3 regions of the Anoxybacillus sp. ST70 genome follow, and region 2 is predicted to be linked to each of the others. Evidence: predicted binding sites of a transcription regulator. Region 2 holds the regulator's gene; each other region holds the start of a gene.
What was found. Region 2 encodes Rex, which represses fermentation and respiration genes when NADH is low (regulators of the CRP and FNR family bind a similar motif). Its sites were predicted from a motif close to TTGTGAAATATTTCACAA; they were not measured.
Positions count from the first base shown of each region.

Region 1: the regulator Rex is predicted to act here: its motif matches at 3,115-3,132, upstream of K1I43_RS05710 (TIGR04053 family radical SAM/SPASM domain-containing protein).
Region 3: the regulator Rex is predicted to act here: its motif matches at 3,441-3,458, upstream of pflB (formate C-acetyltransferase).

Region 1 covers NZ_JAHZOF010000003.1:7,934-13,594, reverse strand. Annotated here, with positions in the region: gene K1I43_RS05725 (cytochrome c maturation protein CcmE) at 1-315, opposite strand, end outside; gene K1I43_RS05720 (hypothetical protein) at 305-1,114, opposite strand; gene K1I43_RS05715 (DUF6803 family protein) at 1,442-1,930, shown strand; gene K1I43_RS05710 (TIGR04053 family radical SAM/SPASM domain-containing protein) at 1,941-3,056, opposite strand; gene K1I43_RS05705 (CDGSH iron-sulfur domain-containing protein) at 3,244-3,450, shown strand; gene K1I43_RS05700 (RNA-guided endonuclease InsQ/TnpB family protein) at 3,668-4,885, opposite strand; partial or broken gene K1I43_RS05695 (TIGR00375 family protein) at 5,043-5,543, opposite strand; gene K1I43_RS05690 (iron-sulfur cluster biosynthesis family protein) at 5,552-5,661, opposite strand, start outside.
Region 2 covers NZ_JAHZOF010000020.1:5,704-11,364, forward strand. Annotated here, with positions in the region: gene groL (chaperonin GroEL) at 1-260, opposite strand, end outside; gene groES (co-chaperone GroES) at 331-615, opposite strand; gene K1I43_RS15000 (CPBP family intramembrane glutamic endopeptidase) at 841-1,578, shown strand; gene K1I43_RS15005 (YdiK family protein) at 1,575-1,748, shown strand; gene K1I43_RS15010 (redox-sensing transcriptional repressor Rex) at 1,758-2,393, opposite strand; gene K1I43_RS15015 (ABC-F family ATP-binding cassette domain-containing protein) at 2,621-4,516, shown strand; gene tsaD (tRNA (adenosine(37)-N6)-threonylcarbamoyltransferase complex transferase subunit TsaD) at 4,764-5,661, opposite strand, start outside.
Region 3 covers NZ_JAHZOF010000007.1:55,408-61,068, forward strand. Annotated here, with positions in the region: gene pgmB (beta-phosphoglucomutase) at 1-300, shown strand, start outside; gene pflA (pyruvate formate-lyase-activating protein) at 309-1,037, opposite strand; gene pflB (formate C-acetyltransferase) at 1,086-3,314, opposite strand; gene K1I43_RS10420 (basic amino acid ABC transporter substrate-binding protein) at 3,614-4,414, shown strand; gene K1I43_RS10425 (amino acid ABC transporter permease) at 4,482-5,135, shown strand; gene K1I43_RS10430 (amino acid ABC transporter ATP-binding protein) at 5,132-5,661, shown strand, end outside.

The DNA of each region.
Region 1 (5,661 bases), on a different contig from region 2:
ACGCCATTTTCCTTCGATAATGACGATGACTCCATCAGAAAAATTATCAGGTTTCGCCCCCGTGTAACGCACTTGGATCGTTTCTTTTTCATCATATAACTCAAACGATAATTGCGTACGTTTCGCATCCCATTGTACAGAAGATTGTTTGAGCATTCCTTGTGTTAACACATATTCATTTTCATATTGTTCTCTTTTTGTTAAATCTTTCAATTTCACTTCTACAACGCTTGCAGAAGGCATAGATGTAAATAACAACATACCAATGGCCAAAACGATGAAGCATATCCCAATGGCAATTTTTTTATTTCCCATTTTTCATCCTCCTTTTGTAAAGCGTAAAAATCATCGTTGTAATTGAAAATAAACTTCCGCCAACGACAGCACTAGCTACTAACATAGGTGGTAATGTTTTATTCTTTTGTTCTTTTTGATTTCCGTGATATTCATTAAGTAATTCGTACGTGGGACGCATATCTTCTCGAGAATATGTAATATCGAACGTTTTTACATCTCCTTGCTGGAGTTTTGTCAATTCATATAAATACATTCCCATTCCATAACTGTTTTCTTCATAATATTGTGGCGAAGGGGTCATTTTGAAACCATCCGCTTTCAATGGTTGGTAAAAAATGATTTTCATATGTTCAATAGGTAACAAATGATGGTATGTGTAAGTGATCATCCGTTTCTTTTTTTCTAGCTTTATATTTTTTGTGTAGTATTCAATGACAACATCGTAACGCTCATTTGATTGAATTTCTTTATTTACTTCAAAAGAAATATACCCTTTTTCTAGATCAAGTACATAATCTATTTCTTCTGGCTCATCGTTTACATACTGAGCAACATACCCGATTCGGAACCCTTTTTCTTTTGTTGGAAGTGGGATGACGATTGCTCCTTTTTGTTTTTGTTTACTTACATTTCGAAACGAAAGATGCATTCCGACTAACATAGACGGCTTATTAGTTTGATCATTTGGATGATTTGCATACTCCGGCATCACTTGTATCAACGCATTTTCTAGTGCAAAAACATTTTCTTGTGCAGCCACTGAATAAATAAAACATATGTAAAATAAACAGGTAAAGATATATACATACTTTCTCATCGTTGTCCCCTCGTTTCTTTGAGCGATCTTCTACATTTAGTATAGAAAAATATTTGGTATTTTTGAGTATACATGATAATATTTTCACAATTTGTTCAATATCACATTTCATGAAAAATACAACATGAAATGTGATAAAGTTCATATTTTCCTCACTTTATTCGCGCTATAATTTTTTGTTAGAGCACAATCATAATGATCATTAATTCACAAACCATTTTTTTAAAATATAGAATTAGTCACAATTTTTTCTTCGTTTCTGCAAAAAAAATGCACAATTTATTGTTATATACAATGTGAAACAAAAAAATAAAGGAGGAAGCATACATGAGCATGACGCACTATATGGAGCTATTGGCCGTTAATCAACCATGGAATTTAATTTTATTCATGGCAATTCCCGTGATACTCGCTGAAACTGTTGCCATTACTGAATTAGCCATTCTTTTTACAAGACGTTTTGATGGAAACATTCGAAAAGTAAATAAAATATGTAGCATTATAGGTGGGATTTATTTTTTGTTTGTCTTCATTTATTTGTTCATCACAGCTGTCATTCCACTCACAATGAATGGGGAATGGAGAGGATGGATTGATGTTATTGCTGTAACATTTTACTTATTAGGAGTTATCCCTCTCTTTGGATTAACTTTATTAGATTTACATGTTATTGGACGAAATTGGAGCGAAGAACAAAAATTAAAAATGCATGCTATATTCGTTGGTATTTTTTTAATTGTCGCTCATATCGCCATGATTTTTGGTATGTTAGATCCATCCCTCGGAAATGGGCAAGGACATCATATGAATATGTAAAAAAGGCCGGCTATTCGCCGACCTTTTCTTTTTGACGCCATGCTTTTGGGATGTAGATGCAGTACGGTTCGCTTGCTAAGTAGTCGCCTGTAACGGCATATGCTCTTGAACGCGACCCACCACAAACGTAACGAAATTCACATACGCCACATTTCCCTTTATATCCGTCTGGATTTCTTAACTGTTTGAAAATTGGAGAATGGCGATAAATATGAGATAACGGTTGTTCACGTACATTCCCTGCTTTTACAGGCAATAGTCCACTTGGATATACGTCACCAATATGCGAAATAAATACAAAACCGTTTCCATCGTTTACTCCTTTTGGAGCACGCCCTAGTCCGTCTACTTGTCCAGTTAATCCTTTCATTAACACATCTTCATAACGAATGCCGCCATGAATTTGCTGTTCGCGCATTTTTTGTTGCAAAACAACGCGACGATAATGTTGTCCTGCTGTCGTTTTTATATCAAACGGTACACGTTTGCTCGTTTCGTAAAGCCAGCGAAACACTTTTTCATGCTCAACAGGCGAAATCATATCTGTCTCTTTTCCCCTGCCCGTCGGTACGAGAAAAAATACGCTCCAAAGCACGCAGCCGAGCTTTTCAACAAGTTGCACCATCTCGTCAAGCACATGAACGTTATAACGAGAGATGACTGTATTTATTTGGATTGGAATGTCGAGTTCGTGTAAATATTGAATCGCCTTCATCGTTAAATCAAATGAACCGGACGTCCCACGAAAGTGATCGTGAATATCCGCATTCGGACCATCTAAGCTAAATGCCCAACGAGCAAGGCCTACTTCTTTCGCTTTTCGGATAGCTTCTTTTGTCACGTTTGGGGTTGCACTGGGGGTCATTGATACACGAAGCCCTTTATCAATCGCATATTTAGCAATATCGTACACATCTGGACGCATAAGCGGATCTCCACCTGTAAACACGAGAAGAGGCTGATCCATCTCATAAATGTCATCAATCAATTGTTTTCCTTCTTCAAACGTTAATTCACGCGGATCGCGATGATACTGTGCTTCGGCTCGACAATGAAGACAATTGAGCTGACACGCCCTCGTTAACTCCCATATAACAATAAATGGATTTTGTTGAAAATCACGCATATTTCATCCCTCCGATTCGCTCACTACTTCTCATTGTACAAGAAGGAATGTTTATATCATGTGACATTGATCACAAAAAATCATATCCATTTATCTTGTCACTGTTCTGACAAATATTCACGTTCTTGCTTTTCTGATATAAAACAGATAGTATATACGATATAAGGTATACAAGGAGGTGGAATATATGGCGAAAGTGCAAATTAAAGTGATGGATAACGGTTCATTTCGTGTGACCGGAGATGTTGAATTAATTGATATGGAAGGAAACAAGTTTGAAACGAAAGAAACATTTTCTCTCTGTCGTTGCGGGCTCTCACAAAATATGCCATTTTGTGATGCAGCTCATAAAGGAAAATTTCAATCCGTCGTTCGCGCTCCGAAAAACGAATAAGCCCGGCTTTTATTCCGGGCTTTTTACTTTGCCGTATTTTCCTCCTCCACCTTCATGAACTTGTAATGTTCCGTTTCTAGCCGCGATAATCGTTTTGGCAATGTTTTGTCCCGCAACATAAGCTAACTCATCTTCAGATGCTTCAGGTTATCAATTTTATTAAAATCATAGAATAATGATAAAGATTTTAATAAAATTGTTTATCCGTCCACGTCGTTTAAGCGACATGTACTCGGATTGGGTGTAACCCCACACCCGCTATCCCATTGGCAAACGCCTTTGGGAATACTTTTCTCATGATGTTGTATGCCCCATTGACATCTGCGTGGATGAGTGTTCCGTTTTCAGATTGAAACAGCCCACGCTTGATTCGTTTTCCTTTGTATTGTTTTTGTTTCTTCATTTCTTCCATGTCTAAAAAACTGCATTTCGATGTATAGCTTTCTTCTGTCACGACGACGCGAATGCCATGCTGTACCGCTTTGTACTGCAACTGATGAAGAAACGTTTGATACGGAATGTGAACGAACGCTTGATTCGTACGCTTTCCGAGATGGACTTCACGCTTCCAATCTTTATTCATCCCCACCACAATCGTATCGCAGTCTAAAGACAGCGCATGTTTGATGACAAAGGCACTCGCTTGGTGCATAAAGTTTTCTACGATGCGGTTTCGTTTTTCTGTCATTTTGCTCATTCGTTTTGTCCAATCGAGTCCATTCATCTGTTTCGCTACTTTGCGATAATGGCTCATCTGTTTGTTGTAGTATTGATTGGCGGATTTTAGACCTTTACCATTGATGACGATCGGTTGTTTGCCCACGTTATTCACAATGGTTGCGAAGTTATCTAAACCCAAATCAATACTGATGTATCTGTTGTGATCTTGTTTTTGCGGTGGAATAGGGATTTTGTAAACGACTTCGATGATGATATGGCGGCGTTTCGGAATGAATCGGACTTGTTGAAGCTTCCCTTTCATGTTTGTTTTTAACCGAAACCCTTGAAAACAGGCAGGAAACGTGATGTGTTCATCGACGACTTTGCATGATTGATTCGTTAGCACAAGTACATACCGTCCGTCTTTTTTGAGATATTTGGGCGGTTTCGGTCTGCCTGTATATTTGTCTTTGTTTTTTGCCCAATCTTTCATCGACTTAAAAAATGACTTCCAATTTCGATGCAACATCCTTAACGTTTGTTGGGCACATTGAGCCATTGGCATCGCTCGATAGTCTGCATCCATCCCTTCTGTTTTCAGCAACTTGTCTAGCTTGTTGTAAGAAAGATATGTGCCGTGTTGAAAAAACGTTTGCCTCACTTGATAGTTGGCGAAGTTGTACAAATTTTTTGAACGAAAACAATACTCATCGAGCATCGGATAATACGGATGAGTGGCGCAAATCATATGCCTTTCCACTCGATTCGCCATCATGATCGCTGTTCACCTCGCTTTCTCTTTTACTATACATGTTCATCAGAGAGCCATGCAATAAGATGTAAAGATGATCACGAAAGAAGAGGGATCTCAAATATATTTTATCAAAATGTTTAATATATTTTTATGATTGAATGAAAAAACAGAACCATGCATATACACTTTTAAATGGAGTAAACGCATGGGCTAAAATAAATAATCCGCCCCATTTTTTTACTTGTTCTTGCAGATGTTTTCCTGAAACATATATGCGTTGTGAACTAAGCGAACGATTTTTTACATATATCGCCATCCAATCAGAAAATTTGCGCATCGTATCAATCGTCGGGAAGAAAACTAATACATGAATCGGGCCTTGACAATGGTCATCATATATTTCTATTTCGCTTCCTAATAACATCGTTACACCATGCGTGATTATTCCTCCATCTTCATGCTCCATCCAACGATGTTTTTCGATATGTTGCTCGATTTCTTGTAATATTTCCGGCACATGTGCATCAACAATACCAATCATTTGCAGTCCTTTTGTATATGTCGCTTCCTGTACAATATTTGATAACGTTAATGATTTCGCCCCTGTTATTTTCACCGGCCGCTGTGAAGCCGTTCGACCAATATGGATGTGTAAATCAACAAAATAACGGTTCATCATGTTTCTTTTCAACGCTCCATAAGCGACATGCGCGCATTTAAAATTTGATTCGGGCTTTTTAATTGAAAACATCCTGCTCCATCGACAACATCAATCGTCATTTGTTCATCAAAAAAAA
Region 2 (5,661 bases):
CCGTCACCAGCAACATCGTTTGTTTTGCTTGCTACTTCCGCAACAAGCTTCGCACCCATATTTTCAAACGGATCTTCTAATTCGATTTCTTTTGCGATTGTTACACCGTCATTTGTAATTAATGGAGAACCAAATTTTTTCTCTAATACAACGTTACGACCTTTTGGACCTAATGTTACTTTTACTGCATCAGCTAATTTATCTACACCGCGTAACATCGCACGACGAGCTTCTTCGCTGAATTTAATTTCTTTTGCCATACATCTTACCCCCTTGATGATAATTTTTGTTAAGTATTTTTGTATGCTTTATATGTTATCAGGCGAACGATTAACCAATCACAGCTAAAATGTCGCTTTCACGTAAGATTAAGTATTCTTTTCCATCATATTTTACTTCTGTACCCGCATATTTTGAGAAGATGATGCGGTCACCAACGCTTACTTCTGGAGCTACGCGCTCACCATTGTCAAGAACGCGACCTGAACCAACTGCAACAACTTTTCCTTCTTGTGGTTTTTCTTTCGCTGTGTCTGGTAAAACAATTCCGCTCGCTGTTTTTTCTTCAGTTTGAATTAATTCAATGACAATACGATCACCTAGTGGCTTCAACACGGCAAACGACCTCCTTAATTAGATTTTCGTTCCGTTATTAGCACTCATCATCATTGAGTGCTAACACACTTATTATATTAATGAACTTTTTTCAATTTTGCAAGTAGGAAGTTAAAAATTTTTCACTAAATCTTTCCCTTTTTCATTATGTCTTTCCTTTCGAAATTCATACAAAAAATATGGTAAAATGAAAAAGTACTCATTTTGTCAAAAGGGGTTGAACACGTGAAAAAGCAATATTGGTATGTCATTATTACATACATCGCCATGCAGTTATCTAGTTTAATTGGCGTTCCTTTGCTTGCACATAGCGGATTTGTTGACGCATCAAATAAAGAAGTCGCTCTATCCATTGCCTCAGGTTATTGGGCTGTCATTAGCTTCTCGATCGCTTTTCTTTTCGTTCTTTATTTCATGAGAGAAGATATGAAATACTCGTACGATCGCCATCAAGCATCTATCGGAACGTCAATTTTTTGGGGAATTGGCGGGTTCTTTCTTGCCCTTTTCGCTCAAGGCATCGCAGCAAATATTGAGATGCACGTATTTGGCGTCGAGATGGGGTCCGAAAATACGAGACGCATTGTTGAGATGGTGAAACTAACACCAGCGCTTATGCTCGTCACTTCGATCGTCGGACCGATTTTAGAAGAAATCATTTTTCGAAAAATTATTTTTGGAACGCTGTATCAAAAATATAACTTTTTCTTATCAGCAACTGTCAGTTCCCTTTTATTTGCTGTCGTTCATTTAGAGTTTGAACATTTGCTTCTTTATGCAACGATGGGATTTGTATTTGCTTTCTTATATGTGAAAACAAAGCGTATTCTCGTCCCTATTGCAGCACATGTACTGATGAATACATTTGTCGTTGCTATTCAAACGTTATTTGCTGAAGAAATTGAAAAGATAATGAAAGAAGCAGAACAAATGCAATTCGTGATTTGGAGGCTGTTTTCATGAAGTCTGAGCCGTTGTTTTACTTTTTGATGGGCATTTTATTCACTTATTTTGCTGTTGATAGTGCTGACGATGGCATTTGGGACGTCACAACGATGCTATTTATTCTTATTGCTACATTAGATTTTGGCACCGCTATTCGTTCTTTATTGAAAAAAACCTCCCGCTCGTAAATGGGAGGTTTACTCATTTCCGTAATGTTTTAAAAAGTAAACAAGTGACTGCAATTCGACCGCTAAATCAATATGATGAACACGAATGTGTTCAGGTACATGCAGACGAGCAGGCGTGAAGTTTAAAATCCCTTTAATGCCTTTTTGGACAAGCCGATCGGTAATCGGTTGGGCAACTTGGGCTGGAACGGTTAAAATGGCTACCGTAATCCCACCTAGTTTTTCTTCCAATTCATCTAAATGATAAACAGGCACTCCTCCTACTTCCGTTCCTACTTTATCTGGATCTACATCGAATGCCATCACAATTTTCGTATTATTGTTTTTGCTAAAATTGTAATTTAAAAATGCCGTACCTAAATTACCGACACCGAACAACGCTACTTCTGTCGTTTCATCTTGATCCAACGTTTTTCTGAAAAACGACAGCAAATAATTTACATTATAACCGTATCCTTTTTTTCCAAGCGCACCAAAGTATGAAAAATCACGGCGAATCGTTGCTGAATCGACTTTTACGGCTTCACTTAACTCCGCTGAAGATACACGCTGCTTTCCTGATGCATGCAAGTTTTTCAAAAAACGATAATACAACGGTAGTCGCTTTGCGGTCGCCTGCGGAATTTTTGGTTGTTCATTATTCACGAGTCAATCCCCCACATTTCCTTTCACAAATAGTTAGCGCTTTCATTTTTCTCTCCTATACGTCTGAAAAGTTCTCCCCACTTTTAAACTATACACTATTTTTTTCATTCTGTCTTTCCTTTGTACCCTTTATTATTATTTTTGTCAAATTTGTTATTCGCACACTAGTGTTGCCGAACATCAAGAAAGTACGTTACACTATCAAAAGAAGATTGAGGTGAAAAATGATGATCATTTTACAAGTAAATCAACTATCCAAATCATATGGGGCGGAACAAGTTTTATCAGACATTAAGCTTGAAATACAAGAAAAAGACCGTATCGCGTTAGTTGGAAGAAATGGTGCAGGAAAATCGACATTATTAAAAATCATTGCCGGCCAATTGTCATATGACACAGGGGAAGTGATTAAACCGAAACACGTAACAATTGGCTACTTAGATCAATATACTGGTTTGCACGCCCATCGCTCCATTTGGGAAGAAATGCTCGATGTGTTTGCCCCGCTTCAACAAATGGAAAAACAATTGCGTGACCTAGAACAACAAATGAGCTTGCACGGTGCCGACTATGAGCGCTTACTTGAGCATTACGACCGTTTACAAACGGAATTTAAAGAAAAAGGTGGCTATCAATATGAAGCCGATATTCGTTCTGTGCTTCATGGCCTCCGCTTTTCTCAGTATGACTACACAACAAAAGTATCCACGTTAAGCGGTGGACAGCGAACGCGGCTAGCGCTCGGCAAACTGCTTCTAGCTAAACCAGATTTGTTGATTTTAGACGAACCAACAAACCATTTAGATATGGAAACATTGCAATGGCTTGAACAATATTTAAAAAATTATGATGGGGCCATTCTTATCGTCTCACACGATCGCTATTTTCTTGACCAAATCGTGACACAAGTGTATGAATTATCACGCACAAAAATAAAAAAATACGCTGGAAACTATACAAGTTATTTACAGCAACGGGCGGAACAATTTGAACAACAATTGAAACTGTACGAAAAACAACAAGAAGAAATTTCAAAATTGAAAGATTTTATTCAACGAAATATTGCCCGTGCATCGACAACAAAGCGAGCTCAAAGCAGAAGAAAACAACTAGAAAAAATGAATATCATTGAAAAGCCGCTCGGTGATGAAAAATCGGCATCGTTTCGCTTCGAAATTGAACGCCCAAGCGGAAATGACGTATTAACAGCTACCAATTTAGCCATTGGTTATGATCAAATCATCGCAACAAACCTCTCATTTCGTGTCACTCGCGGTGATAGCATCGCACTTATTGGGCCAAATGGAATTGGAAAATCGACTCTTTTAAAAACGATCATTAAGCAACTCCCTGTAAAACATGGGGAACTACGCTACGGAACAAATGTACAAATTGGGTATTACGATCAAGAACAAGCTCAATTAACATCGAACAAACGTGTCATCGATGAACTATGGGATGAAGATCGATTAAAGACGGAAAAAGAAATTCGCACGATTCTCGGAAACTTTTTATTTTCTGGTGACGATGTATTGAAGCCAGTGCAAACATTAAGCGGCGGTGAAAAAGCCCGGCTCGCTCTCGCCAAACTAATGATGAAAAAAGCCAACGTATTAGTGTTAGACGAACCGACAAACCATTTAGATTTAGACAGCAAAGAAGTGCTAGAACAAGCGCTTATTGAATACCCAGGAACAATTATCTTCGTTTCTCACGACCGTTATTTTATTAACAAAATCGCAACAAAAATATACGAGTTATCCACAGACGGTCTCATTGAATATTTAGGGGACTACGATTATTACGTGGCGAAAAAAGCAGAGCTACTCGAACTTGGACAAATCGCTCAAGAGACAACAACGGACGAATCATCGTCACTAAAACGCTCATATGAAGAAGAAAAAGAACGAAAAAAATTAGAGAGACAACGAAAACGAAAAATAGAGCAGCTAGAAATAGAAATGGAACAACTCGAGCAACAAATTGCAACGTATGAACAACAATTATATGATCCTTCCTGCTACAACGACTATGAAAAAGCCCGAGATACACAAGCGAAAATTGAACAACTGAAACAAAAATTCGATGAATTATTCGAACAATGGGAACTTTTACAACAATAATGATGAGCTAGCTCCATTTGTGGACTAGCTCATCTTTTTACACAAACATATCCACAGAAAAAACATCTAAATATAAGTTATTCACGCACTTTTCCACATTATCCACAATACAATTAAAAAATTTGTCTATTTCTTTGTGGTTAACTCGTTATGATAAAATAACATATATTACACGTTTTCCACATTATCCACAAACATATGGATAAAATAATCCACAAAAAAATGCCCCTGTTCACAGGGACACGGACTACAACAGTAGACTTGGATTCGCATTTAACGCCATGGTCGCGCGCTTTCCTTGTTGAAATAATACTGTCCCAGCTGCCGCAATCATCGCCGCATTATCTGTACAAAGGGACAATGGCGGAATGACAAGTTCTACCTCTGGTAATTGCTCAACTTGTTTTTGTAATTGTGTGCGCAATCCTTCATTTGCTGCGACACCACCAGCTAGCAATATTTGTTTCACGTCGTAATGCGCAGCTGCTTGTATCGTTTTTCCTACTAATACTTCAACAACACTTGTCTGAAAACTTGCTGCCATATCTTCAGGCAAAATTGTTTCTCCACGCTGTTTTGCATTGTGCAACGTATTAATGACCGCTGATTTTAATCCACTAAAACTAAAATCATACGAACCTTCTTCTAACCACACACGAGGCAAATCAACGGTCGGTTTTCCTTGTTTGGCCAAACGATCAATATGAGGACCTCCCGGATAAGGTAACTGTAACGCGCGTGCAACTTTGTCATACGCTTCCCCAGCCGCATCGTCTCGCGTCTCACCAATGACTTCAAACACTCCATGCTCTTTCATATAAATGAGCTCGGTATGCCCTCCTGACACAACAAGAGCTAATAGCGGAAATTTCATTTCTTGTACAAGTTGATTTGCATAAATATGCCCTGCGATATGATGCACACCAACAAGAGGAATGCGATGCGCAAAAGCTAATGCTTTCGCAGCGTTCACACCAATCAATAGCGCTCCAACTAATCCCGGACCTTCTGTTACCGCAATTGCATCAATTTCGCTAACATCCATATTTGCCTGCTTCATCGTTTCTTCTAACACGAGCGTGATTTGCTCAACATGGTGACGCGATGCAATTTCAGGAACGACCCCACCAAATCGTTGATGACTT
Region 3 (5,661 bases), on a different contig from region 2:
GAACGGCTCAACGTGCGCTCTTTTTTCGATGTCATTGTTGATGTCAAAACGATTACGCGCATGAAGCCAGATCCGGAAATTTTTTTAACAGCTGCGAGACAGCTTCGTGTCGACCCATCCCATTGTGTCGCTATTGAAGACGGGGAAGCGGGAATGAAAGCGATCAAACAGGCAAATATGTTTTCAGTCGGCATCGGAGTGCATTTAGCCTCGCTGTCTCCCGATTGGCTCGTTCAACGGACAACGCAATTGACATGGGACGAGTTAAAAAAGCGATTTATGCAAAAAGCTGGTCAATGACGACCAGCTTATTTTGCACCTAATATTTCCTTGGCCTTTTCGACAAGTTCTTCTGATGGCGTCGGGATGCCTTCAAGTGGATATGTGAGTCCAAGTGCTTTCCATTTGTATACACCGAGTTGATGATACGGAAGAACTTCAATTTTTTCGACGTTGTGCAACGTACGAATGAAGTCAGCTAAGCGATGTAAATCTTCTTCATCGTCTGTGACGGTTGGAACGAGCACATGGCGAATCCAGACAGGCACGTTTCGTTCTGATAATAGACGTGCAAACGCTAAAATATGTTCATTCGTTTTTCCTGTTAGTTTACGATGTTTTTTTTCATCAATATGTTTTAAATCAAGCAAAATTAAATCTGTGTATTGAAGCAATTCATTTAACTTTTGTTGAAATGACGGTTCCGTCGTATAACATCCGCCAGACGAATCAATCGTTGTATGAATGCCAAGCTGTTTACAACGGCGAAATAGCTCAATTAAAAAATCGATTTGTAAAAGCGGTTCTCCGCCACTGACCGTTATTCCGCCGCCAGATGCTTGCATAAAAGGCAAGTACGTCTGGGCATCAGCAATTATTTCATCAACAGACATTTGTTTTCCTTTGCCAATCTCCCACGTATCTGCGTTGTGACAATATTGGCAGCGCAACAAACAGCCTTGAGTAAAAATGACGTAACGAATGCCGGGGCCATCCACCGTTCCGCACGATTCGATTGAATGAATAAATCCGTTCATGTTGTTTCCTCCTAGGTAGAAAGCTCCCACGATGCGTGGGAGCTTCCATTACATTGTTTCATGGAACGTCCGATTAATGACGTCAATTTGTTGTTCACGTGTTAATTTAATAAAGTTGACCGCATAACCTGATACGCGAATAGTCAATTGCGGATATTTTTCAGGATGTTCCATCGCGTCAAGTAATGTGTCGCGGTTAAAGACGTTGACGTTTAAGTGATGACCGCGTTTTTGCGCATATCCATCTAAAATCGCCACAAGGTTTTGAATGCGTGTCGCTTCATCTTTACCGAGCGCTTTTGGTACGATCGAGAACGTGTTTGAAATGCCGTCTAATGCATATTCATACGGTAATTTTGCGACAGAGCTTAACGATGCAAGCGCTCCTTTTGTATCGCGACCGTGTAATGGATTCGCACCAGGTGCGAACGGTTCACCAGCGCGACGACCATCTGGTGTATTTCCTGTCTTTTTACCGTATACAACGTTTGATGTGATCGTTAAGATGGATGTCGTATGTTTCGAGTCGCGGTACGTTTTATGTTTGCGCAATTTTGTCATAAAGCGTTCAACAATATCGACCGCAATCGCATCAACGCGATCATCGTTATTGCCGTATTTCGGGAAGTCGCCTTCAATTTCAAAGTCGACAGCTAAGCCATTTTCATCACGAATCGTTTTTACTTTCGCATATTTAATCGCACTTAATGAGTCAGCGACAACGGACAACCCAGCGATACCAGTTGCCATCGTGCGCAAAATGTGCGTATCGTGAAGCGCCATTTCGATTCGTTCATAACAATATTTATCATGCATGTAATGGATGACGTTTAATGTATTAATATACAATTCTGCTAGCCATTCCATGACGTTGTCAAATTTGCGCATCACTTCATCGTAGTCTAAGTATTCAGATGTGATTGGCGCAAATTCTGGGCCGATTTGTACTTTTAATTTTTCATCCACCCCGCCGTTAATCGCATATAATAATGCTTTTGCAAGGTTTGCACGCGCGCCGAAAAATTGCATTTGCTTGCCGATTCGCATCGCGGATACGCAGCATGCGATACCGTAGTCATCACCGAACTCAGGTCGCATTAAATCGTCATTTTCATATTGAATGGAGCTTGTTTGAATCGACATTTTCGCGCAATATTTCTTAAACGCTTCTGGCAACTGTGTTGACCAAAGCACCGTTAAGTTTGGTTCTGGCGCCGGGCCTAAGTTATCGAGTGTATGCAAGAAGCGGAATGAGTTTTTCGTCACAAGCGGACGACCATCAATCGCGACACCGCCAATGGATTCTGTGACCCATGTTGGGTCGCCGCTAAATAACTCGTTGTATTCTGGCGTTCTGGCAAATTTGACGAGACGCAATTTCATGACGAAATGGTCAACAAGTTCTTGCGCTTCGCGTTCTGTTAATGTTCCTTCTTGCAAGTCGCGTTCAATATAAATATCTAAAAATGTAGAGACGCGGCCTAAACTCATGGCTGCACCGTTTTGTTCTTTAATCGCCGCAAGGTAAGCGAAATATAGCCATTGGAACGCTTCGTGTGCATTGCGCGCTGGTTTAGAAATATCGTAGCCGTAACTTGCAGCCATTTCTTTTAATTCTTGAAGGGCGCGAATTTGTTCAGCTAATTCTTCACGAAGACGAATGATGTCTTCACTCATTGTACGCGCACCTGTGTTGCGTAAATCTTTTTTCTTCTCTTCAATTAAGCGATCAACACCGTATAAGGCCACGCGACGATAGTCACCGATAATGCGACCGCGTCCATATGCGTCAGGAAGCCCTGTAATGATTCCTGCTTTGCGCGCCGCTTTCATTTCGTCCGTATATACGTCAAATACGCCTTGGTTATGCGTTTTACGATATTGAGTGAAAATTTTCTTTACTTCATCGCTTACTTGGTAGCCGTACGCTTCGCATGCTTGCTCGGCCATGCGAATACCGCCAAATGGCATAAGCGCCCGTTTAAACGGTTCGTCTGTTTGGAAACCGACGACTTTTTCAAGTTCTTTATTCAAATAGCCAGGTCCGTGCGACGTAATGGTCGATACGATTTCCGTATCCATGTTGAGAACGCCGCCTTTTTCGCGTTCTAGTTTCGAAAGTTCCATCACTTGTTCCCAAAGTTTTTTCGTCGCTTCCGTCGGACCTTGTAAAAACGATTCATCCCCTGTGTAAACGGTTACGTTATTTAAAATAAAATCGCGAACGTCAATTTCTTTTTTCCATTTATCACCTTTAAACGTTCTCCAAGCGTCCATTAACGCTTCATGTACAGTCAGTAGCGCCATTATAATCTCCTCCCATTCATTCAGGATAATAAAAATATCCCCTATATAAAGAATACTACTTTTTAACAAGGTGAGGAGCATAAAGGATTGAAAAATTTGTGAAAAGTTGATCAAAAACATTTTTTAAAATAAAGATTTTTCCAAAAATTATTTTTATAAAATTTGTTGCATAAAAACAAAAAAGCTGATAATATGTGAAACATGAGGAGCATAACATGTTTATACACAAGCATTTATTATTTTACAGCAAATAGTAAGGGGGAATAACAATGGTGAAAAAAGGAATGATTGCAACGCTTGTCTTTATGCTTATGTTTGCGCTTGTTGGATGTGGTAGTTCGACAGAAAAAACGGCGACAACAGAAAAGAAAATTACTGTCGTCACAGATGCGGCGTTTGCCCCATTTGAATACATGGATAAAGGGGAAATTGTCGGTTTTGATGTCGATTTATTAAAAGCTGTCATGAAAGAAGCTGGACTAGAATATGAATTAAAAAACATCGGTTGGGATCCATTGTTTGCGGCTATTCAAGGGAAAACAGCGGATATGGCCGTTTCAGGAATTACAATTAACGATGATCGGAAACAAACGTATGACTTTTCTATTCCGTACTTTGAATCGACACATATGATTCTTGTTAAAGAAGGAAGTTCGATTAAAAGCGCGAAAGATTTACAAGGAAAAGTTGTCGGCGTCCAAAACGGTACAACTGGACAAGAAGCGGTTGAGAAGATTTTAGGAAAAGAGAATAAAAATATTAAAAAGTTTGAGAATACGGTCGTTGCGATTATGGACTTATTAAACGGTGGTGTGGAAGCCGTTGTCACAGATAATGCCGTCGCCAACGAATACGTAAAAAATAATCCAGATGCTAAAATTGTAGCGTTCGAAGACCCAGAACATTTTGAATCTGAATTTTACGGCTTTATGTTCCCGAAAGGAAGCGAGTTAAAACAAAAAGTAGACGAAGCGTTGAAAAAAGTCATCGAAAATGGCACGTACACAGAAATTTACAAAAAATGGTTTGGTGCAGAACCGAATATTGAATCATTACAACAACAGCAATAACGTTGATGTAAAAATTGCGTAACTTTAGACAGTTACGCAATTTTTACAAAGGGAAAGGTGATTAATGATGGATTTTCGTTTCAATATGATTGTTGAATATGCACCGTTTTTTTTGAAAGGAGTGCTCTGGACGATCGGCTTATCGTTAGTTGGCATTTTTTTCGGGACGATTCTCGGTTTAGCCATCGGGCTCGGAAAAATGGTTCAAAGCCGCCTCGTTCGTCTTCCTTTTGATTGGTACGTTCATTTTTTCCGTGGCACGCCATTATTCGTACAAATTTTGCTTATTCATTTTGGTGTGATGCCTATTTTTACGGCTCAACCGAATCCGCTCGTATCTGGCGCAATTTCTTTATCTTTAAACGCGGCTGCATATATTGCGGAAATTTTCCGTGCTGGCATCCAGTCCATTGATCGCGGTCAAATGGAAGCGGCCCGTTCGCTTGGAATGACACACGTACAGGCAATGCGTTACATCATTTTGCCACAAGCCATTAAACGAATGATCCCACCGCTCGGCAATGAATTTATCGTTCTCATTAAAGATTCGTCTCTTGCGGCAATTATTGCGGCACCTGAACTGATGTACTGGGGACGAGCAATGCAAGGGCAATATTATCGCGTCTGGGAGCCGTACTTAACTGTTGCGCTCATTTACTTAGTGCTTACCCTCTCGTTAAGCAAGTTGCTACATCGGTTAGAAAGAAGGTATGATGCATGATTCAAGTGACAAATTTAAAAAAATCGTTCGGATCGCTACAAGTGTTAAAAGGAATTGATGTACACATTCATGAAAAAGAAGTGGTCGTCGTTATCGGCCCTTCTGGTTCAGGAAAGTCGACATTTTTACGTTGTTTAAACTTGCTTGAAGATTTTGATGAGGGGGATATCATCGTTGACGGATTTCATTTAAAGGATCCGAAAACGGATTTAAATAAAGTGCGTGAAGAAGTTGGCATGGTGTTTCAACGATTTAACTTATTTCCGCATATGACGGTGCTTGATAATATTACACTCGCCCCGATGAAAGTGCGCAAATGGTCGAAAGAAAAAGCGACAGAAAAAGCGATGCAGTTGCTTGCGAAAGTCGGTTTACAAGATAAGGCACACGTATATCCGGATTCATTATCCGGTGGACAGGCACAGCGTGTTGCTATTGCTCGTGCGCTTGCGATGGAGCCGAAAGTGATGTTATTTGACGAGCCGACGTCTGCGCTCGATCCGGAAATGGTCGGGGAAGTGCTTGC